One region of the Azospira sp. APE16 genome, then DNA from elsewhere that is predicted to be linked to it. Evidence: predicted binding sites of a transcription regulator. Region 1 holds the regulator's gene; each other region holds the start of a gene.
What was found. The regulator HrcA, encoded in region 1, represses chaperone genes, less so after heat shock. The targets are predictions, from matches to a motif close to TNTTAGCACTCNNNGNCNNNGAGTGCTAANA.
Positions count from the first base shown of each region.

Region 2: the regulator HrcA is predicted to act here: its motif matches at 4,575-4,605, upstream of ACLSSQ_RS03020 (co-chaperone GroES).
Region 3: the regulator HrcA is predicted to act here: its motif matches at 4,954-4,984, upstream of rpoH (RNA polymerase sigma factor RpoH).

Region 1 covers NZ_CP179682.1:1,410,831-1,418,411, reverse strand. Annotated here, with positions in the region: gene ACLSSQ_RS06905 (substrate-binding periplasmic protein) at 51-902, shown strand; gene ACLSSQ_RS06900 (putative metalloprotease CJM1_0395 family protein) at 833-1,621, opposite strand; gene recN (DNA repair protein RecN) at 1,719-3,374, opposite strand; gene ACLSSQ_RS06890 (NAD kinase) at 3,378-4,256, opposite strand; gene hrcA (heat-inducible transcriptional repressor HrcA) at 4,385-5,413, shown strand; gene hemH (ferrochelatase) at 5,413-6,516, shown strand; gene trxC (thioredoxin TrxC) at 6,578-7,021, shown strand; gene ACLSSQ_RS06870 (FG-GAP repeat domain-containing protein) at 7,087-7,581, shown strand, end outside.
Region 2 covers NZ_CP179682.1:592,046-599,626, forward strand. Annotated here, with positions in the region: gene ACLSSQ_RS02985 (cation acetate symporter) at 1-66, opposite strand, end outside; gene ACLSSQ_RS02990 (DUF485 domain-containing protein) at 63-380, opposite strand; gene ACLSSQ_RS02995 (hypothetical protein) at 823-1,038, opposite strand; gene ACLSSQ_RS03000 (OmpA family protein) at 1,091-1,567, opposite strand; gene ACLSSQ_RS03005 (anti-sigma factor family protein) at 1,747-2,580, opposite strand; gene ACLSSQ_RS03010 (RNA polymerase sigma factor) at 2,577-3,059, opposite strand; gene ACLSSQ_RS03015 (catalase family peroxidase) at 3,190-4,191, opposite strand; gene ACLSSQ_RS03020 (co-chaperone GroES) at 4,688-4,978, shown strand; gene groL (chaperonin GroEL) at 5,021-6,670, shown strand; gene ACLSSQ_RS03030 (YaiI/YqxD family protein) at 6,921-7,364, shown strand.
Region 3 covers NZ_CP179682.1:3,420,941-3,428,521, forward strand. Annotated here, with positions in the region: gene ACLSSQ_RS16295 (malonyl-CoA decarboxylase) at 1-301, opposite strand, end outside; gene lgt (prolipoprotein diacylglyceryl transferase) at 363-1,148, opposite strand; gene ACLSSQ_RS16305 (methyl-accepting chemotaxis protein) at 1,198-2,811, opposite strand; gene ilvD (dihydroxy-acid dehydratase) at 2,962-4,821, shown strand; gene rpoH (RNA polymerase sigma factor RpoH) at 5,017-5,874, shown strand; gene ACLSSQ_RS16320 (SCO family protein) at 5,963-6,547, opposite strand; gene ACLSSQ_RS16325 (glutathione peroxidase) at 6,544-7,032, opposite strand; gene ACLSSQ_RS16330 (AEC family transporter) at 7,080-7,581, opposite strand, start outside.

The DNA of each region.
Region 1 (7,581 bases):
GAGGGGCGGGGTATAACTTTTGTTCTACATCGTTACGCCTATGCGCCTCCATGGGGTTTTCCCGTCGATCCCTGTCCCGCCATGCGCTGGCCCTGTTCTGCCTGGGCCTGTCGGCTCTCGCCCATAGCGGCGATACGGCCACGGCCGGCCTGCGGGTGGGCCTCATGCACAGCGAACCCTGGGCCTACTACAGCCGGGACGGCGGCGGCGAACGCAAGAGCCAGCTCAGCGGCGTGTTCGTGGACATCAGCCGGGAACTGGCCAGGGAAACCGGCCTCAGCCTGGAACTGAACACCCTGCCCTATGGCCGGGTCGGCAAGGAGCTGCAAAGCGGCGACTGCGACCTGACCTATCTGATCCGCTCCGACGACCGGGATGCCTACGTCGAATACGCGGGCTACCTCTTCAGCTTCCACACCCTGGTGCTGGCCCGCCCCGGCAGCACCCTGCGCAGCTATGACGACCTGCAGGGCCTGCGCATCGGCCTGGTCAAGGACATCCGCCTCAACCCCCGTTTCGACGGCGACGCCGGTTTGAACAAGGTGGAAGTGCGGGACTACGAAACCCTGGTGGACATGTTCCTCAGCGGCCGCCTGGACGCCATCGCCGGCAACAGCATCTCCCTGCACCACCTGCTGCAGAAGCGGGGCTACCCGAGCCAGCCCTGGCCGCGCCTGATGCTGCAGAAGACCGAGGTGTGGGCCCAGATGTCGAAGAAATCCCCCCAGCTCGGCCACCTGCCCCGCATCCGCAGCGCGGTGGAAAAACTGCGCGGCGAAGGCTTCTTCGAGAATGCCGTGCAGCGCTACCGCCCCGCGGCGGAATCCGCGCCTCAGGCGAAGAGATCAACGCGGGAGCGGGAAACGGCCGTTTCCCTGACGCCCACGCTCTCCAGCCGATAGGCCATCTCTCCCCTGGCCCCACCGCCAGAAGCCGCACCGGACGGACCTGCCACGGCAGCCTCGGCCGCAACCGGCGCCGATGCTTGCTCTCCAGACACACCTCCGGTGGAACCGCTTCCCTCCTGGGCCTCAGCCGCCTCGCTTGCCTCTTGCTTCGCCTGCTCGGCCCGGGCGCTGCTCTCCAGCCTGGCGGCGCCTGCCGCCACGCGCCGGTCCTGGGGCGAAGGATCGGCCGGCGCCATGGCGGCGGCTCGGATCTGCTGGGCCTTGGCCAGACTTTCCTCCGGCGTGCGGCCCGGCGAGACATCGATGGAAACCTCTCCCGCCACCGCATACATGCGGCCGTCCGGCCCCTTGTCGTAGGTATAGCTGGCACCGCCCTGGACCAGGGCGCCGCCGGCAGCGATGTGGGCCTGCTCGTGGGCGCGTACCTTGCGGTCCGTCTCCTTCAGCTTTTCCACCTGCCGCTGTTCGTCCTCCGACAGCTCGCTCTTCCCTGCAGCGGCGGCGAAGGGGTTCTTGCCCAGGGACTGGCCGTAGCCCCCGTTCCACTCGGCACCTGAGACCGCCGCGCTACCACTGCCCGACGAGGATCCCCCGCTGCCGCTCTCGGCCGCCTGGGCGCCGCCGGCCGCCGGTCGCTGCACGGGCGCGGCAACGCCTCCCGTGGCGACGGGATAGACACTGGCAATGCCGGAAGCTGAGAGGGAGCCGATCATGGCAGACACTCAAGGCCGCAGCGGGACGACAGCCCCGTTTGCGGGAAAGTAGATTACCTCACCATAGCCCAGGCCCCGGGCCGGGGCCAAGTCGGGCTCAGCCCTGACCGAGCAGTTCCTTGGCGTGCTGCCGGGTGGTGGCGGTAATTTCCACGCCGCCCAGCATGCGGGCGATTTCCTCCACCCGGCCCGACGCATCCAGGGGCGTGACCCGGCTCTTGATGGCGGCGCCTTCCTTGGACTTGGCCACCTGCCACTGCCAGTCGGCCCGGGCCGCCACCTGGGGCAGGTGGGTGACGCACAGCACCTGACGCTCCCGGCCCAGGCGGTGCAGCAGGCGCCCCACCACCTCGGCGACGCCGCCGCCGATGCCCACGTCCACCTCGTCGAAAATCAGGGTGGGGACGCTGGCCTGGCGGCTGGTGACCACCTGGATGGCCAGGCTGATGCGGGACAGTTCGCCGCCGGAAGCCACCTTGGCCAGGGAACGGGCTTCGCTGCCCGCCAGGCCGCCGATGCGGAATTCGATGTTTTCCAGGCCGTGGGCATTGCCGCCGGCCACGGGCACCAGGGCGATTTCGAAACGGCCGCCGCCCAGGGCCAGTTCCTGCATGCCCTGGCTGACCTCGTCGCCCAGGGCCTTGGCCGCCTTGGCCCGGGCCTTGGAGAGCTTGGCCGCATCCTTGTCGTATTGCTGGCGAGCCGCATCCACCCTGGCCTGCAGGGCCGCTAGGTCGCCCGCCTCGCCCAGTTCGGCGAGACGCTGCTGCCAGCGGGACAACAGTTCCGGCAGTTCCTCCGGCAGGGCGCGGAACTTGCGCGCGCAGCCCATGACGGCCTCCAGGCGGCGTTCCACCTCGGCCAGGCGGGCCGGGTCCAGATCCACCCGGTCGGCGTAGCGGCGCAGGGCGCTGACGGCTTCGGCCAGCTCGGCTTCGGCCGACTGCACCAGCTGGGCCACTTCGCTCAGGACCGGATCGTATTCGGCCAGGCCGTCGAGACGGGAGGCCACGGCACGCACCTGGGCTTCGCAAGCCCCTTCCCCTTCGGCCAGCAGGCCCAGGGAAAACTGGGCCCCTTCCAGCAGGGAGGCGGCATGGGCCAGGCGCTTGTGTTCCTGGTTGAGGTTTTCCCACTCGTCGGCGGAGAAGGCCAGGGTCTCCAGTTCCCGCACCTGCCATTCCAGCTGTTCCCGCTCCCGGGCCAGGGCTTCGCCGCCTTCGGCCGCCGCGTCCAGGGAATCCCGGGCGTCGCGCCAGATGCGCCAGGCTTCGCCGACGCTGCGGGCCAGGTCGGCATGGCCGGCATGGGCGTCTAGCAGCTGGCGCTGGGCCTCGCCCCGCAACAGGGACTGGTGGGCGTGCTGGCCGTGGATGTCCACCAGCCATTCGGCGGCCTGCCGCAGTTGCTGCAGGGTGGCGGCAGAGCCGTTGATGTAGGCCCGGGAACGGCCGCCCGCATCCAGGATGCGACGCAGCAGCAGGTCATCGTCAGCGGCGAAGTCGTTCTCCGCCAGCCAGGACTTCAGTTCGGGCAGGGCACGGATATCGAACTCGGCCCCCACTTCGGTCTTCTCGGCCCCGGCCCGCAGCAGGCCGCTGTCGGCCCGCTCGCCGAGGACGAAGGCCAGGGCGTCCACCAGGATGGACTTGCCGGCGCCGGTCTCGCCGGTGAGGGCGCCGAAGCCTCCCTGGAAATCCAGCTCCAGCCGGTCCACCAGGACGAAATCGCGAATGTTCAGACGTTGCAGCATGGTTCAGGGCCCCTTGGGACGTTTGCTCCAGTGGAGCTTCTGACGCAGCATGGCGAAGTAGCTGTAGCCGGGCGGGTGCAGGAAACAGACGTTGTAGGCGGAGCGGCGCATGCGCACGCAGTCGTCGGGACGGATGTCGAAGGCCACCTGGCCGTCGAAGTGCACCCGGGCGTCGGCGGACTGGATCACCCGCAACTCGATCTCGCAGCGGTCCGACACCGTGATCGGCCGGTTGGTCAGGGAATGGGGACAGAGGGGCACCAGGGCGATGCCGCCCAGGGTCGGGTGCAGGATGGGGCCGTTGGCCGAGAGGGCGTAGGCGGTGGAGCCGGTGGGAGTGGAGATGATGAGGCCGTCGGCCCGCAGGTTGTAGATGAACTCGCCGTCGATGAACAGCTCGAATTCGATCATGCGGCCGATGGCGCCCTTGTCCATCACCACGTCGTTGAGGGCCTGGTTGGCGCAGACTTCCTTGCCGTCCCGGATCACCTCGGCGTCCAGGATCAGGCGCTCCTCCGGCACGAAGCGGCCGTCCAGCAGATCTTCCATGCAGGACAGCATGTCGCAGCGGGCAATGTCGGTCATGAAGCCCAGGCGGCCCTGGTTCACGCCCACCAGGGGCACCTTGTAGCGGGCCAGGTGGCGGGCGGCGTTGAGCATGGTGCCGTCGCCGCCGAGGACGATGGCCAGGTCGGCATGGGCGCCGATGAACTGGAAATCGCCGGTCATCCAGCGGCTTTCCCCCACATTGGCGGCCGTATCGGCCTCCACCAGCACCGAGACGCCCCGCTCGCTCAGATACTGGCCGAGGGAACGCAGGGATTCGGCAATTTCCGGGCTGTGGTATTTGCCAATCAGGGCAATGGTGCGGGGAAGTGCCATGGGACGCGAAGGGGAATGGTGACCGGAGCCTTTCATGGCCCGCATTAAACCACAAAACCCCCCGCCCCCGGCGGCACGGCGCGGATGCAACTCCTGGCGGCCCCGGCGATTTTCGGTAAAATCGATTCATGCTCGACAACCGCGCCCGCATCCTGCTCAAGACCCTGGTCGAACGGTACATCGCCGAAGGCCAACCGGTGGGCTCCCGCGCCCTCTCCCGCTTCTCCGGGCTGGACCTGTCGCCGGCCACCATCCGCAACGTCATGGCGGACCTGGAGGAACAGGGTTTCATCGCCAGCCCCCACACCTCCGCCGGCCGCATTCCCACGCCCCGGGGCTACCGCCTGTTCGTGGACAGCCTGCTGGCGGTGCAGCCCCTGCAGGAAAACCAGATCCACGAGATGGAAGGGCAGCTGATCCAGACCCAGCCCCAGCAGCTGATCGGCAACGCCTCCCACCTGCTCTCGGAACTGACCCAGTTTGCCGGCATCGTCGTGACGCCGCGGCGTAAGACGCCGACCATCCGCCAGATCGAATTCCTCGGCCTCTCGGAAAAGCGCATCCTGCTCATCATCGTCACCACCGACGGCGACGTGCAGAACCGCATCCTGCTCACCGAACGGCCCTACTCGCCGTCGGAGCTGACGACGGCAGCCAATTACCTGAACCACAACTACGCCGGCCTGGACTTCGACCAGATCCGCCAGCGCCTCACCGGCGAAATCCAGCAGTTGCAGGACGACCTGAAGATCCTCATGGCCTCGGCCCTGGAGGCCGGCAACCAGGCCTTGAACGACAGCGCCAGCCAGTACGTCATCTCCGGCGAGAAGAACCTGCTGGAAGTGGAGGAACTGTCCTCCAACATGAAGCGGCTGCGGGAGCTGTTCGACCTCTTCGAACAGAAGACCGGCCTGGTGCGTCTGCTCGACATCTCCAACAACGCCGACGGCGTGCAGATCTACATCGGCGGCGAATCGGGCCTGGCGCCCCTGGACGAATGCAGCGTCGTCACCGCCCCCTACGAGGTGAATGGCCAGGTGGTGGGCTCCGTCGGCGTCATCGGCCCCACCCGCATGGCCTACGAGCGGGTCATCCCCATCGTGGACATCACCGCCAAGCTGCTCTCCTCCGCCCTTACCTACCAGGCCAATACCTGATGCCCTTTTTCCGTCCGGAACCCGAATTCAAGCATGGCACCGCCCCCCAGACCGGGGTTCTGCTGATCAACTTGGGCACCCCCGACGCCCCCACGGCGCCGGCCCTGCGCCGCTATCTCAAGGAATTCCTCTCCGACCCCCGGGTGGTGGAGATTCCCCGCCTCATCTGGTGGCCCATCCTCAACGGCATCATCCTCAACACCCGCCCCGCCAAGTCGGCGGCCAAGTACGCCTCCGTCTGGCTGCCCGAAGGCTCGCCCCTGCGGGTACACACGGAACGCCAGGCCAAGCTGCTCAAGGGCGCCCTGGGCCAGGCCGGCCACCGCCTGGTGGTGGATTACGCCATGCGCTACGGCCAGCCCTCCGTGGCCGATGCCCTGGAGCGGCTGAAGCAGCAGAACTGCACCCGCATCCTGCTGCTGCCCCTCTATCCCCAGTACGCCGGCAGCACCTCGGCCACCGCCCTGGATGCGGCCTACGCCTGGCTGCAGCAGAGCCGCAACCAGCCGGAAATCCGCGCCGTGCGCAATTTCCACGACCATCCCGGCTACATCGCCGCCCTGGCCGCCAGCGTGCGCCAGTACTGGGCGGAGAACGGCCAGCCCGGCCCTTCCTACCGTCTCATGCTGAGCTTCCACGGTGTCCCCAAACGCACCCTGGAACTGGGGGACCCCTATCACTGCGAATGCCTGAAGACCGGCCGCCTGCTCAGCGAAGCCCTGGGCCTGCCCAAGGAGCGGGTGGAAATCTGCTTCCAGTCCCGCTTCGGCAAGGCCGAATGGCTGCAGCCCTACACCGCCCCCACCCTGCACCGGCTGGCCAAGGAAGGGGTGGAACGGGTAGACGTCATCTGCCCCGGCTTCACCTCCGACTGCCTGGAAACCCTGGAGGAGATCGCCATGGAGGGCAAGGCCGATTTCCTCGCTGCCGGCGGCAAGACCTACGGCTACATCCCCTGCCTCAACGAGCGGCCGGACTGGATCGAGGCCCTCGCCGACATCGTCACGACGCACCTTTCAGGCTGGCCCACCCGGGAAGCCCCGGACCAGGCGGCCCTGGAGCAAAGCGCCCTGCGGGCCCAGGCCCGGGGCGCCTCCCGCTGACCCCCTCTTGAAGACCGGGGCGGCGTCTCCATATTAGACAAGTCTAATCAAGGAGCCCGCCATGGCCGCCCCCGAATCCCTGCACCTGGTCTGCCCCCACTGTCAGGCCGTCAATCGCCTGCCCACCCAGCGCCTGACCGAACAGCCCACCTGCGGCCGCTGCAAGGCAGCGCTGTTCACCGGCGAGCCCCTGGCAGTCAATAGCGCCGCCCTGGAGGCCCACCTGGGCCGCTCCGACCTGCCCCTGCTGGTGGATTTCTGGGCCCCCTGGTGCGGCCCCTGCCGCATGATGGCTCCCGCCTTCGCCCAGGCGGCCCGGCAACTGGAACCCCATTACCGCCTGCTCAAGCTGGATACGGAAGCCGAACCGGCCATGGCCGCCCGCTTCGGCATCCGCAGCATTCCCACCCTGGCCCTCTTCCGCAGCGGCCGGGAAGTGGCCCGCCAGGCCGGCGCCATGGATGCAGCCAACCTGATCCGCTGGCTGCGCAGCGTGGACGTGTAGAAACGCCTCAACCTTTGCTCCGGGAGGCCGTAGACGAGGTAGCCACCCGCCACCCGGAGCCTCCCATGAAAATCGCCTCTGCCGACGTCCAGATGGCCGCCAGCCATGCCAGCCTGCAACACCATGAAGTCAGCGAAAGCCTGCGCGTCTGGGTCGGCGACCGGCGACCCGACTTCGAAGGCAACGGCGACTTGGCGACAACATCCCCGACATCGCCGGCCACCAGCGTCAGCCTGTCCCCGGAAGCCCTGGCGGCCCAGGCCCAGGACGGGGTGGAGGCTGCCGGCGCCAAGGCCGAAGAGACGCTGGACCCCAAGCTGGCCCTGCTCAAGACCCTGATCGAGTACTTCACCGGCCGCAAGATCGAGCTCCTCAGCCAGACCGATCTCAGCGCCGAAACGGGCACGCTTGCGGCCGGCCAGGCAGCGGGCGGCGTACCGGCCGACGCAGCACCGGCCAAGGCCGGCTACGGGGTGGAATACGACCACCACGAGTCCTACACGGAAATGGAACAGACCACCTTCTCCGCCCAGGGGGTGGTGCGCACCAGCGACGGCAAG
Region 2 (7,581 bases), 820 kb from region 1:
GGCGAACACCGGGGAGCTGAGCAGGCCCAGGCCGGCGAGGGCGAGGGTGTTGGTCAGTTTTTTCATTTCTTCATTTCCTCCTGGACGATCTGCTCGGTCAGGGCATCGAACTCGCTGTTGGCGCGGCGGACGTAGAGGCCGGTGATGGCGACGGTGAACAGGATCAGGCCGACACCGACGGGAATGCCGACGGTCATGACGCCGCTTTCGGACAGCTTCTGGGCCAGCAGCGCCTTGTCGAAGGCGATGATGGCGATATAGCCGTAGTAGGCCAGCAGCATGATGACGGTCAGGGTCCAGCCAAAGACGTTGCGCTTGCTTTTCAGCTCGTGGAATTTCGGGTTTGCCCGAATCCGCTTGGTCAGCTCTTGTTGACTCATTTGTCTCCTCCTAAAAAACCTCCGGGCCAATCGAAGGAATGGCCATGGAGCCGAACTATGTCCCCGAAGACTTACAGTTCCCTTACTCCAATGAGAACTTTTTGCGTCAGGACGGAAGAATTTCGAGTCTCGGTAAGTGAATGATTTAATGGAAAAACGATTTGTGCGCTGCGTCAATTTTTCTTGACAGTTATGCCGTTGCAATGGGGTGTTTCATGTCGACTGGTGCAATCGATTTATCAATGCGTAAATTGCGGAAGCGCTGTTTTGATTCGGTTTTTGGGCTTGGCAGCCCAGGTGGCCGCGTCCGCGATTAACCGCGGACGGGGAGGGGGAGGGGGTGGTGCAAATGCGGAAAGAACGGCGCCGGCATTGGTCCGGCGGGTGTCCGTCAGGGGGGGGCGGACGTTCCGGCGCGGTGCCGCTGTGAAAAATATTTTTTTCAGGCGAGGAAGTTCTGCCGTTCCTTGAACAGCTTGCGGGCGTCGGCGTGGGCCTGCTCCAGGTTGCGCAGGGCCGGATCGTCGTCGTGGGGGCAGAAGTACTCCTTGTCCTGGGCGGCCATGACCAGGGCGATGGCCGCCTCGTCCTCCAGGTCGTACTTCTCGGTGATCAGGGTGGTGACTTCGTCCAGATACTCTTCGTAGGTCATGGGCATGGCGGAATTCCAGGGAGGAGGGCGGGCCGGCGGCATGGCCGCCAAAGGGGGGTCAGGGCTGCAGCACCAGTTCGACACGGCGCCAGGAACTGCGGCAGGCTTCGCTGTCGCAGGCCGGCGCCAGTTCCCTGCCCCGGGCGCGGATGAGTATCTGGGTGCCGCGGACGCCTCGGCGTACCAGGGCGGCCTCCACCAGGGAGGCCCATTTCTCCGATAGGGCCAGGCAGTATTCCTTGCTGCCCAGGTGGTCCGTGTGGGCACGCAGCACCAGGCGCCGCAGCCGGTCGGCCCGCAGCTCCTCGGCCATCTGGTCGAGCAGGGGCGCCGCCGCCGGCGGCACCTCGGCATCGCCGGGGGAGAAATAGACGCTGGGGGCCTGGGGCGTGGCCACCACTTCGGCCGGGGGCGGCACGCCGGCCCGGGCCGGGGCCGGTGGCCGTGGCGTGCTGATGACAGCGGGAGGTGTGGGGGCAGCGCAGGCCGCAAGGCAGGCGGCGAGGCAAAGCAGGGTCAGGCGAATGGGCTGCATCGGAATCTGGCGGGGCCGCCGCCGGGCCGTCGTCCGCCACCGGCAAGGGGCGCATGGCTGTCCGGGGCCCCGCGGGGGGACTGGGAAACCTGCCATTATAGGGGCGGCTCCGGCCCGGGGGCGAGTCCGGGAATCGCCGCAAAGCCCGGCCCGGACGCTGTACTTCCGGTACCGAGAGATTATTTTCGGTTTGCTAACTGTTCATATACCGCAGTGGCGACGTGAGCCAATTCTGGTTTTTCAATACCAGCAGAGATAGCGTAGCCGAAATTTTGGTCTACCCAATAGAACACATTGACTGGACCTTCCTGAGTGAAGCGGAAGGCAGTTTCGGTGGTCCCCTTGCTTTCGCTGGAGACATAGAGGGTTAGGCGCTGGCCCTGGGCATTGTGGTACATGAACTGAGCCACCGGCCCGGAAACCCCCGGTAGTAGCCGCCCTCCGATGAGTTCAAAGCCCATGGCACCAAGCTTTGGGGGCTGGACCTCGGCATTGAGGCGGTTGGATAGCCAGGTGACTAACTGGTCCTCCTGTTCGGCGCCAATTTCCACGGGACGTCTGATGTCTGGGCTATAGACCACATGGGCAATGGCTGCCTGATGGGCAAAGCGTTGGGCCGAATGGCTGGACTGGGCCTGGTTGGCTGTGGGTTCGGTACTCCGATGCAGGCTGTTGGCAACCCAGCCGGCGCTGCCACTGACAGTAGCAATTAGGACTCCGGCGGCCAGGCGTTGCAAGGACCAAGTCGGCAGCCAGGAGTTGGCTGTTGCGCTGTGTTCTGCCGGTGCCCGGGCTGCCTGCAACAGCCTCTTGGGGATCGGCTCATGTAAGACCGGCCGGAACAGGGTTTTCAGCTTGAGGTTCTGCTCTTGGTAGCTGCGTACGGTTGCGGCAGCCTCCGGGTGGTCTGTCAGATAGGCCGTGACCGCTGTGTGCCGGTGGTCGGGCAGGGCGCCATCCACATAGGCATGCAGTTCTGCGTCGGAAAAGGGGGGGGGAGAGTGATGGCTCATGTCACGACCTTTAGCAAGGAGGGAGCATCGTCTGCAAGCAGGGCCCGGAGCTTGGCCCGGGCCCGGGACAGCCGGGACATCACGGTGCCGATGGGGCAGCCGAGGATCTCAGCGACCTGGGCATAGGGCATGTCTTCCAGACCCACCAGTAGTAAGACCTGGCGGTAGTCTTCGGGCAACCGCTCCAGGGCCGCATCCAGGTCGCGCAATTCCAGATTGTCGTGCTGCCGGGGACGCTCAGCGATACCGGTGGCCTCTTCTTCCATTGGTAAGGTCATAAGCTTGGGCTGGCGTATCTGATCAATGTGCAGGTTATGCATGATGGTAAACAGCCAGGGCAGAATGTCTCCGTCCCGCCGGTAGGTGGGCAGCCGATGCCAGGCCCGGGTCAGAGTTTCTTGCACCAGGTCATCTGCCTCCCCCGCCCGGCCCAGGAGGGCGCGGGCGTAGCGGCGCAGGTTGGGGATGCTGGCGAGCATCCGGCTTTCATCATCTGAGCTTGAGTCGTATTGGGTCAAAGCGGTGGCCTTTTACTACTGGCTGGAATATTGCCGTCTCCCGGCGCTTCCTCAAAGTGCCCCGGGGAAGCACTCCCCGGGGCGGGCGCATCTATAGGCCACCCAACCGCTTGGCAAAGGAAACTGCGTAGGCGGGAGAGCGGAACAGCAGGATGGGGTCCTGGGTCGGAGCCACGCCGTCGCTCATCTGCAGTGGATCAAAATTGATGGGTTCGCATTCCCCACCTTTTTGGGGACTCGCCGCTGAGATGGTCAGGGTTCCTGCCTTGAATTGGGGCCGATCCGCGGGCCATAGGACCGTCGCATCATTTTCTGCATCACCCGGCTGGCCGATGGATACCATCATGTCCCAGCGGATGGGGCCCTTGGCTACCCGCTCCATGAGACGTGCTTCAAGGAAGTTGGGCTCAGCCCCTTTCAGCTCCTCCTCGCTCAGCCGCTGTTCTCCGTCCTGGGGCACGAATTTCCAGCGAACCAGGGTCACCTTGTTTTTTCGGTCGATGAACTTGAAGGTGTGGATGCCCCAGAAGGGGCTGGTAGCGTAGCTGGCAGGGGGCGCATTGTTAGCCAGATACTCGGCCTGGGGCAGACTGTCCGGGTGGGCCGCCTTGAAGGCCTTCATCTTTTCGGGGTCCGGCTTGCCGGTGGCTGGATCGGGGCGCATGGCGATCATCAGGTCGCGGAAAGTGACCGGAAAGGCAGCGCCGAAGACCGGAGTATTGAGCATGGTGATGTGGTGGGTCTGGCCTTTGGGCAGCCGGAATTCCAGCGCCATGCCCCGGCCGCTGCGTGCGGTATCGGGTGCCTTGGGGTTGCCACCGGAGAGGGAAAAGCGGGCCACCACCGGAAGCCGTTTGCCACTGAACAGGGGCGAGCGGGAATACTTGGCCGCTTCGGCCGTGCCGACAAAGTCGCCGGCGGCACAGGTGCCCTTGATATGGTTGCGGCGCTGGCCTGGGGTCACGCCAAAAGTGCCCTCAATGGCTTCCACCACTTCGGGGGCAGTAACTTCTTCGGGGACGGCTGCCAGGCTCGGCAGGGCGGCCAGCAGCAGTGGGGCGGCGCAGGTCAGGGGCAGGACGGACAGTTTCATTGGAACCTCGATAAATGACGAATGACAATTGGGGGCTGGCGGGGCTGGTTCCCCGGATCGGGCATTCCACCCCAGCTAGAACCAGTGGTGGTCAAAACCATGCGCCGAGCCTTGATCCGGCCCCTTGTAGAGGATTAACGAGGAAGGTTGGCGGTTTATTCCGTGTGAGTGGAAAAATAGTGAGCTGAGGCGCCCTTCATGGTTTTTTTGGGAAGCCGGCAGTGGAGCGGAAGGGGAGGGGCTGTACAGGCGGCGGTACGACTAAATATCGGCGCGGTATTGGGTGGGTATGAGGCCGTTCTTGGCCTCGGAGTGCGGCGGTGGTGGGCCTGCAAGAAAAAAATCGAGTTGTCGCCCTTGAAATCAGACAAGGCCGTCCCTATCATTAGCACTCGTTCGGGGTGAGTGCTAACAGGCTAGGCCTTCACCACCCCGCCTGACCGGGCCGAGAGGCCCCTGAATCCCTGCAATAACTTCGTTACAAGGAGCTATCCCCATGAAAATCCGTCCCTTGCACGACCGTGTGATCGTCAAGCGCGTCGAAGCTGAGCGCACCACCGCTTCCGGTATCGTCATCCCCGATTCCGCCGGTGAGAAGCCCGATCAGGGTGAAGTCCTGGCCGTTGGCCCCGGCAAGCGTGACGATTCCGGCAAGCAGAACGCCCCCGACGTGAAGGTGGGCGACCGCGTCCTGTTCGGCAAGTACGCCGGCCAGACCGTCAAGGTGGACGGCCAGGAACTGCTGGTCATGCGCGAAGAAGACATCATGGGCGTGGTCGAGGCCTAAGCCTCTCCCCCTTTCCCATTCAACAGATTCTGGAGAATTTCAATGGCAGCTAAAGAAGTCAAATTCGGTGATTCCGCCCGCGCCCGCATGGTCGAAGGCATCAACGTCCTGGCCGACGCGGTCAAGGTGACCCTGGGCCCCAAGGGCCGCAACGTGGTGCTGGAGCGCTCCTTCGGCGCCCCCACCGTGACCAAGGACGGTGTGTCCGTGGCCAAGGAAATCGAACTGAAGGACAAGTTCGCCAACATGGGTGCCCAGATGGTCAAGGAAGTCGCTTCCAAGACCTCCGACCTGGCTGGTGACGGCACCACCACCGCCACCGTGCTGGCCCAGGCCATCGTGCGCGAAGGCATGAAGTATGTGGCCGCCGGCATGAACCCGATGGACCTGAAGCGCGGTATCGACAAGGCTGTCGCCGCCACCATCGAAGAGCTGAAGAAGATTTCCAAGCCCTGTGCCACCACCAAGGAAATCGCCCAGGTCGGTTCCATTTCCGCCAACTCCGACGCTGACATCGGCACCATCATCGCCAATGCCATGGAAAAGGTCGGCAAGGAAGGCGTCATCACCGTTGAAGACGGCAAGTCCCTGAACAACGAACTGGACGTCGTCGAAGGCATGCAGTTCGACCGCGGCTACCTGTCCCCCTACTTCATCAACAACCCGGACAAGCAGATTGCCGTCATGGACAATCCCTTCGTCCTGCTGTTCGACAAGAAGATCTCTAACATCCGCGACCTGCTGCCCGTGCTGGAACAAGTCGCCAAGGCCGGCCGTCCCCTGCTGATCATCGCTGAAGACGTGGAAGGCGAAGCCCTGGCCACCCTGGTGGTGAACAACATCCGCGGCATCCTGAAGACCGTGGCCGTCAAGGCTCCCGGCTTCGGCGACCGTCGCAAGGCCATGCTGGAAGACATCGCCATCCTGACCGGTGGCCAGGTGATCTCCGAAGAAGTGGGCCTGACCCTGGAAAAGGCTACCCTGGACGACCTGGGCCAGGCCAAGCGCATCGAAGTGGGCAAGGAAAACACCACCATCATCGACGGCGCCGGTTCCGAAGACGCCATCAAGGCCCGCGTGGCCCAGGTGCGTGCCCAGATCGAAGCCGCCACCTCCGACTACGACCGCGAAAAGCTGCAGGAACGCGTGGCCAAGCTGGCCGGCGGCGTGGCCGTGATCAAGGTGGGTGCTGCCACCGAAGTCGAAATGAAGGAAAAGAAGGCCCGCGTCGAAGACGCCCTGCACGCCACCCGCGCTGCCGTTGAAGAAGGCATCGTCCCCGGCGGCGGCGTTTCCCTGCTGCGCGCCCGCGCCAACCTGGGCAACCTGAAGGGCGACAACCACGACCAGGACGCCGGCATCAAGATCGTGCTGCGCTCCCTGGAACAGCCCCTGCGCGAAATCGTTGCCAACGCCGGCGACGAGCCCTCCGTGGTGGTGAACAAGGTGGTTGAAGGCAAGGGCAACTTCGGCTTCAACGCCGCCACCGGCGAGTACGGCGACATGGTGGAAATGGGCGTGCTGGACCCCACCAAGGTCGAGCGCACCGCTCTGCAGAACGCCGCTTCCGTCGCCGGCCTGATGCTGACCACCGACTGCATGGTGGCCGAGCTGGCCGAAGACAAGCCCGCCGCCGGCATGCCCGACATGGGCGGCATGGGTGGTATGGGCGGCATGGGCATGGGCATGTAATTCGCCCCGCCAGCATCCGCTGCAAAAAAGCCCGGCTTGAAGCCGGGCTTTTTCTTTTGGGATTGTCTGCCGACACCGCCGCCGCAGCTCCCCCGGCGGGTCTCCATCCGCTGGCGGCAGCGGCACTCCCGTCTGGCGAAGTTCCCCGGTCCCGGTTCCGGGCGGCGGACGGAATCCGGCCCGCCCCGCTGCCAGTTGGGGGCGCTTGCGGTAAGCTGCCGGCCATTCTCCCCTTCGGAACCCGCTGACCATGCAAATCTGGGTCGATGCCGATGCCTGTCCCAAGGCCATCAAGGAAATCCTCTTCCGCGTGGCGACGCGCACCCAAATCCTGGTCACCCTGGTGGCCAACCAGGCCCTCTACGCGCCGCCCTCGCCCTACCTGCGCAGCATCCAGGTGCCCAAGGGCTTCGACGTGGCGGACAACGAGATCGTCGCCCGGGTGGCGGCGGGGGATCTGGTCATCACCGCCGACATTCCCCTGGCGGCGGAAGTCATCGCCAAGGGCGCCCGGGTGCTCACGCCCCGGGGCGAGCCCTACGACAAGGGCACCATCCAGGCCGCCCTCTCCATGCGCAATTTCATGGACACCCTGCGCTCCGCCGGGGTCGAGACCGGCGGCCCTGCCGCCATGAGCCAGTCCGACCGCCACGTCTTCGCCCAGCAACTGGAGCGCCTGCTGCCCCGGGGCTGAGGCGCCCCGCTTCCGTAAATCGGATGGCTGCCGCCGCGCCGTTGGCGGTGGCGATTCCTTTCCTTTCTATTCCTTCCTGCATGTGGAACCCATGGGCCGCTGCCCGGGGTGGCGGTGCCGTGGCCGCTCTCCACTGTCTTCCTCTCCTTTCCTGAGTCCAATCCTCCTGCGCTCCCGCCCGTCCCAAGCCCCTCGGCTGGGAGGCAAGCAGGACGCT
Region 3 (7,581 bases), 1.8 Mb from region 1:
TGGCAGCCCGCAAGGCGGCTTCCGCATCCCACTGGGCGGGGCTGCCGACGGCCTGCTGGTAGGCGCTGTGGGCGGAGGCGACGCGCTTGGGATCGGGGCCGAACTCCAGGGCGATGACACGCAGGAATTCGTGGCGGCCCCCATCGTCCAGACCGAGATAGGTTTCCGCCAATTGGGCGGCCCGGGCCCGGGCGGAGACTTCGCCGCCCAGGCTGGCGGCGCATTCCTTCAGTTGTTCGCGGATGCGGGCCAGCTGTTTGGCTGGCAGGGCGGCAGCGGTTTTGCTGGGGGCGGTGGCCATGGGGCTTCTCCTTGTTCTTCCGGCGGGGGTGTCCCCGATGGTAGAGAAGCCCCGCGGCAAGTCAAGGCTGGCGCCGGGCCCGCAGCAGGATGAAGACGCCGATGGCAACCATGGGCAGGGACAGCCACTGCCCCATGCTGATGGCGTAGCTGTGGCCGAAGATGCCGGCATCGGGCTCGCGGAAGTATTCGGCGATGAAGCGGAAGGCGCCGTAGCCGATGAGGAAGACGCCGGAGACGGCGCCTGTGGGCCGAGGCCTGGCGGAGTAGAGCCACAGCAGGACGAACAGGCACAGCCCTTCCAGCCCGGCCTGGTAGAGCTGGGAGGGATGGCGCGGCTGGCTGTCCACCTGGGGGAAGATCATGGCCCAGGGCAGGCTGGCGTCGGCCACCCGGCCCCACAGTTCGCCGTTGATGAAATTGCCGATGCGCCCGGCGGCAAGACCGAGGGGCACCAGGGGGGCGATGAAGTCGGTGACGGTGAAGAAGGACTTGCCGTGCTTGCGCCCCCACCAGGCCATGGCCACCAGCACGCCGAGGAAGCCGCCGTGGAAGGACATGCCGCCCTTCCACACCGCCAGGATTTCCGCCGGATTGGCGAAGTAGTAGCCCGGCTCGTAGAACAGCACCTGGCCCAGGCGCCCGCCCAGGACCACGCCGAGGACACCCCAGAAAAGCAGGTCGTCGAGCTGTTCCAGACTCCAGCCGCCGTCGGGCCGGCGCCGGATGCGCTGGCGCCCGAGGAAATAGAAGGCGGCGAAAGCCACCAGGTACATGAGACCGTACCAGCGCACGGCCAGGGGGCCGAGGGATACGGCGATGGGATCGAACTGGGGATGGATGAGCATGGAAAGACCGGGAGGCGAGGCGTAAGGCCGCAAGCCTAGCAGTATCGGCTCAAACCTTGAAGCGTTCCGCCGTCTGCCGCATCTCCTGGGCCAGGGCCGCCAGATTGCCGGACAGCTGGGCGGTGTTCTCCGCGCCCCGGTTGTTTTCCTCGCTCATCTGGGCGATCTGCTCCACGTGGCCGGCGATCTGGTTGCTGGCCTCCCCCTGCTCCCGCAGGGCGCCGGAGATGGCATTCACCTCCTGCTCCACCTCCGCCGCTCCGGCGGTGATGCGGGTCACCGCGCCCCCGGCCGTGTCGGCCAGGGTCACACCCTGCTCCACCAGGCCCACGGCCTGCTCCATGCCGGAGGAGGCATGGTCCACGCCGGACTGGATGGCGGCGATCTTGGCGGCGATGTCCTGGGTCGCCAGGGCGGTGCGCTCGGCCAGCTTGCGCACTTCGTCGGCCACCACGGCGAAACCCCGGCCCTGCTCACCGGCCCGGGCGGCTTCGATGGCGGCGTTGAGGGCCAGCAGATTGGTCTGGTCCGCCACCTCCTTGATCACCTGGACGATGCCGGAAATTTCCTGGGAGGCCACGCCCAGTTCCCGGATGGCGGCGGCCGTCTCCTCGATGCGGCGGGCGATGCCGCCCATGGAGTCCACCGCATTGGCGATGACGCCGCCTCCTTCCCGGGAGGCCTGGCCGGAGGCCTGGGCCAGCTCGAAGGCCCGGCTGGCGTTGTCCGCCACCTGGTTGATGCTCACCGTCAGCTGTTCCACCGTGGCCGCCATGGAGGATGCGGCCTCGGACTGGGCGCCGGAGCCGGCGGAAACCTGGCGCGAGGCCTCGGCCAGGCTGTCGGCGGCAGACGCCACCTGGGCAATGCCGGCCAGCATGGATTGCAGGGCGGCGCGCACCGAAGCGGTGAGGTGGTTCACCGACTGGGCCGTTTCGCCGATTTCATCGTGGCCATGGGCATCGAGCTGGCGGGTAAAGTCGGCGCTCTGTTCGATGCCCAGCACTTCCTCGCGGATTTTCTGCAGGGGCCGGACGATGGAACCGTAGAGCCAGAAAGCCAGCACCGCACCGAGGGCCAGGGCCACCAGATTGATGCCGATGATCCACATCTGGCCGACCCGGGAAATGGTGCGGGCCTCCTGCTGGGCCTTTTCGGCGCCCTTCACGGTGTAGTCCACGATGGCGTCGATGGTGGGCCGCAGGGCGCGGATGGCCTTGCGCGAATCGCCCTCGAAATAGGCGATGCTCTCGTCCCGCCGCCCTTCCCGGGCCAGGGCCACCATCCGTTCGTGGGTCGCCAGGTAGGCCTCCAGCTTCTCCCGGTAGGCAGCATAGAGGGCCTTTTCTTCGTCGCCATGGATCAGGGACTGGAATGCCTGGTCAAACTTGCGCAAGGCCTCGAGATTTTGGTTGCCGCGCTTTACCGCGTCGTCGATTTCCGCGCTGTTGCGGGCGATCAGCAGCTGGGTCTCCCGGTTGCGGAAGTCCAGGGACTCGGCATTGATGCCGGAAGCGGCCCGGATGCTGGGCTGCCAGACATCGGAAATCTCGGCCAGGGACTGCTCCAGCCGGTCAAAACGATTCAGGCCGACCACCCCGACCAGGGTGATCAGAACCTGCATGGCGACAAGGGAGAACACCAGTTTTCGGGAAATGCGCATGGCTTTTAACTCCGTCTTTTGCAGCAAAAACCGTGGAACGCCGCCGTTTTCGTCAAGCGGGCGTCCGATCATAACATGCTAGTATTTAGGCCCTGATTTTCAGCCGCCCGGACCGGTTCCGGGCAGCCTACGTTGTCTGGAGACCCGACTATGCCCGCCTATCGTTCCCGCACCTCCACCCACGGCCGCAACATGGCCGGCGCCCGCGCCCTGTGGCGCGCCACCGGCATGAAGGACGGCGATTTCGGCAAGCCCATCATTGCCGTGGTGAACTCCTTCACCCAGTTCGTGCCCGGCCACGTGCACCTGAAGGACCTGGGCCAGCTGGTGGCCCGGGAGATCGAGACGGCCGGCGGCATCGCCAAGGAATTCAACACCATCGCCATCGACGACGGCATCGCCATGGGCCACGACGGCATGCTCTACAGCCTGCCCTCCCGGGACCTGATCGCCGACTCCGTGGAATACATGGTGAACGCCCACTGCGCCGACGCCATGGTGTGCATCTCCAACTGCGACAAGATCACCCCGGGCATGCTGATGGCCGCCATGCGGGTCAATATTCCCACCATCTTCGTCTCCGGCGGCCCCATGGAAGCCGGCAAGGTGAAGTGGGAAGGCAAGACCATCGCCGTCGATCTGATCGACGCCATGATCAAGGCCGGCGACAGCAACTGCTCCGACGCGGAAGTCGAGGAGTTCGAGCGCTCCGCCTGCCCCACCTGCGGCTCCTGTTCCGGCATGTTCACCGCCAACTCCATGAACTGCCTGACCGAAGCCCTGGGCCTGTCCCTGCCCGGCAACGGCACCCTGGTGGCCACCCACGCCGACCGCAAGGGCCTCTTCCTCGAAGCCGGCCGCCGCATCGTGCGTCTGGCCCAGCGCTGGTACGAAGAGAACGACGCCTCCGTGCTGCCCCGCTCCATCGCCAACCAGAAGGCCTTCGAGAACGCCTTCGCCCTGGACGTGGCCATGGGCGGCTCCACCAACACCGTGCTGCACCTGCTGGCCACCGCCCAGGAAGCCGGCGTCACCTTCACCATGGCCGACATCGACGCCATCTCCCGCAAGGTGCCCTGCCTGTGCAAGGTGGCCCCGGCTACCCAGGACTACCACATTGAGGACGTGCACCGGGCCGGTGGCATCATGGCCATCCTGGGCGAACTGTCCCGCGGCGGCCTGATCCACCGCGACACCCCCACCGTGCACTGCCACACCCTGGGCGAAGCCATCGACACCTACGACGTGCAGCGCGCCGGCTCCCAGCGCACCCTGGAATTCTTCCGCGCCGCCCCCGGCGGCATCCCCACCCAGACCGCCTTCAGCCAGGACCGCCGCTACACCGAGCTGGACCAGGACCGCAGCAACGGCTGCATCCGCAACGTGGCCCACGCCTACAGCAAGGAAGGCGGCCTGGCCGTCCTGCACGGCAACATCGCCCTCGACGGCTGCATCGTGAAGACCGCCGGCGTCGATGAATCCATCTGGAAATTCACCGGCAAGGCCAAGGTCTATGAGAGCCAGGATTCCGCCGTCACCGCCATCCTGGGCGGCGAAGTGGTGGCCGGCGACGTGGTAGTGATCCGCTACGAAGGCCCCAAGGGCGGCCCCGGCATGCAGGAAATGCTCTACCCCACCAGCTATCTGAAGAGCCGCGGCCTGGGCAAGGAATGCGCCCTGCTCACCGACGGCCGCTTCTCCGGCGGCACCTCCGGCCTCTCCATCGGCCACGCTTCCCCGGAAGCGGCCGAGGGCGGCGCCATCGGCCTGGTGCGCACCGGCGACACCATCGAGATCGACATCCCCGGCCGCCGCATCCATCTGGCGGTCTCCGATGCGGAGCTGGAAAAGCGCCGCGCCGAGGAAAACGCCAAGGGCGACAAGGCCTGGAAGCCCACGGAAGAACGGGGCCGCGTCGTTTCCAAGGCCCTGCAGGCCTACGCCCTGATGGCCACCTCCGCCGACAAGGGCGCCGTGCGCGACCTGGGCCAGCTGACCAAGTCCAAGTAAGCCCGACCGCAGCGAGGCCACCGGAACCCGGCCCCAGGCACATGCCCGGGGCCGGGTTTTTCTTTGCCGGGCCCAGGCCGGCAAGACGCTCAACACCTTGATTCTTATAATGGATGACTGAACTTTTCGCCCTGTTAGCACTCTACTGACGTGAGTGCTAAACTGTGCACAAGAAGTTCAAGGAGGACCCACCCTATGACCCAAGCTTTGACCCTGTCTCATGGCCTGCCCTCTGCGGTAGGCAACCTGGATGCCTACATCCAGGCGGCTCGGCGCTTCCCGATGCTGAGCGAGGCTGAGGAATTCGCCCTGGCCCGCCGTCTCCGCGAGGAAGACGACGTGGATGCTGCACGTCAATTGGTGCTCTCCCATCTGCGTCTGGTCATCGCCATCGCCCGGGGCTACCTGGGTTACGGCCTGCCCCATGCGGACCTGATCCAGGAAGGCAACATCGGCCTGATGAAGGCGGTGAAGCGCTTCGACCCCAGCCGCGGCGTGCGCCTGGTGTCTTTCGCCATGCACTGGATCAAGGCTGAAATCCACGAATACATCCTGAAGAACTGGCGCCTGGTCAAAGTGGCCACCACCAAGGCCCAGCGCAAGCTGTTCTTCAACCTGCGCAGCCTCAAGGCCAGCAGCGACACCCTGACCCCGGCCGAAGTGGACGAGATCGCCTACAAGCTGGGGGTCAAGGCCGAGGAAGTGGTGGAAATGGAAACCCGCATGGGTGGCCGCGACCTGGCCCTGGACGGCACTCCGGAAGACGAGGACGACAACCGGGTGGCACCCATCGCCTACCTGGCCGACAGCGCCGCCGAGCCGACCCAGGTGCTGGAAGCCCGGGAATACGACCGGCTGCAAAGCGACGGCCTGCAACAGGCCCTGGCCGGCCTGGACGAGCGCAGCCGGCGCATTGTCGAAGCCCGCTGGCTGGACGAGGAAAACCCGGCCACCCTGCACGACCTGGCAGCCGAATTCGGCGTTTCCGCCGAGCGCATCCGCCAGATCGAGGTCAAGGCCCTGCAGAAGATGAAGGGGCTGCTGGCAGCCTGAACGCCCGGCATCCCGCGGCAAGAAGGCCGGTTCCCGTCAGGGGCCGGCCTTTTTCTTTGCCCGATCCTTTGTCCGATCCGGCGCCGGCTCAGTCCTCCCGCAGCAGCCGGCGCAGGTCCGCCACCACGGCGGGCACCTGGGCGTTATCCGGAATGAGGAGCCGCAGCCGTCCCTGGGGATCGTAGACGTAGGCGCCGGCCGTGTGATCCAGGGTGTAGCCCAGGCCGCCGCCCACCTCCTGGCGCACCGCAGTGATGCGGAACTCGGCCACGGTCCGGGCCAGGGTTTCCCGGTCACTCCACAGGCCGAGGAAGGACGGATCGAACCAGGTGACGTACTCGCCCAGGCGGGCCGGGCTGTCCCGCTCCGGATCCAGGGTGACGAACAGCACCTGCAGCCGCTGCCGCTCCTCCCCCAGGGCCTCCCGCACCGCGGCGAAGCGGGCCAGGGCGGTGGGGCAGATATCGGGGCAGGAGGTGTAGCCGAAGAAGAGGATCACCACCCGGCCGCGGAAGTCCGCCAGACGCCGGGGCTGGCCGCCCTGGTCCGCCAGGGCACGCGGGAACTCGGCGGCGAAGGTGGCACCGCTGAGATCGGTATGGTGAAAGGGCTGGGGCGGTGAGCAGGCTGTCAGGCCCCAGCACAGCGCCACCCAGAGGAGGAGGTGCTTCACGGCAGCGCCAGCCGGGCCTCAATGGCCCGGGCCAGGGCTTCCGGCTTGGTCATGGGCCCATAGCGCCCCACCGCCCGGCCCTGCCGGTCCACCAGGAACTTGGTGAAATTCCACTTGATCGCGGCCGTGCCGAGCCAGCCGGGCTGCTCCTGCTTGAGCCAGCGGAAGAGCGGATCGGCCTGGGGACCGTTGACCTCGAGACGGGCGAAGACGGGAAAGCTGACGTCGTAGTTGAGGGAGCAGAAACTGGCGATTTCCTCGGCGCTGCCCGGCTCCTGGGCGCCGAACTGGTTGCAGGGAAAGGCCAGCACCGTCAGGCCCTGCTCCCGGTAGCGCCGGTAAAGGGCCTCCAGGCCCGCGTACTGGGGCGTGAAGCCGCAACGGCTGGCCGTATTGACGATGAGCAGCACCTGCCCCCGGTAATCGGCCAGGGACTGCTGGCTGCCGTCGGCACGGCGGACGGAAAAATCGAAGACGGTCGTCATGGCGCAAACCCCGGTGGAGAAGCCGCCACTTTACCCCAGCCGCTGCATCAGCCCAGGAAGCGGCTCATCCAGAGGGGCATGGTCAGCATGGAGGCCAGGGTGGAGGCGGAGATGAGCCAGGCCACGCTCTGCCCGTCACCCCCCATGCGCATGGCCAGGATGTAGGCCGAGGAGGCCGTGGGCAGGGCGGCGAAAAGGATGGCCACGTGGTAGTAGAGGCCGGACAGCCCCAGCAGGGGACCGGCGAAGATGGCCACCAGGGGCAGCAGCAGGAGCTTTACCCCCAGGATGTAGAAGGAGGCGGAACGCACCTCGGCCTGGCCCCGCAGGCGCAGGGCCGCCCCCACGGCCAGCAGACCCAGGGCGATGGAAGCGTCTCCCAGGCGGGAGAGGAACATCTGCAGGGGCGCCGGCGGCACGAAGCCGGCCAGGTTGAGCAGGAAGCCGGAGGCGGTGGCCCAGATCAGGGGATTGCGGGCCACCTCCCGCAGGGCACCGGCCTCGCCGTGGCGGGCCAGCATCCACACCGCCGACAGGTTGGCCAGGGGC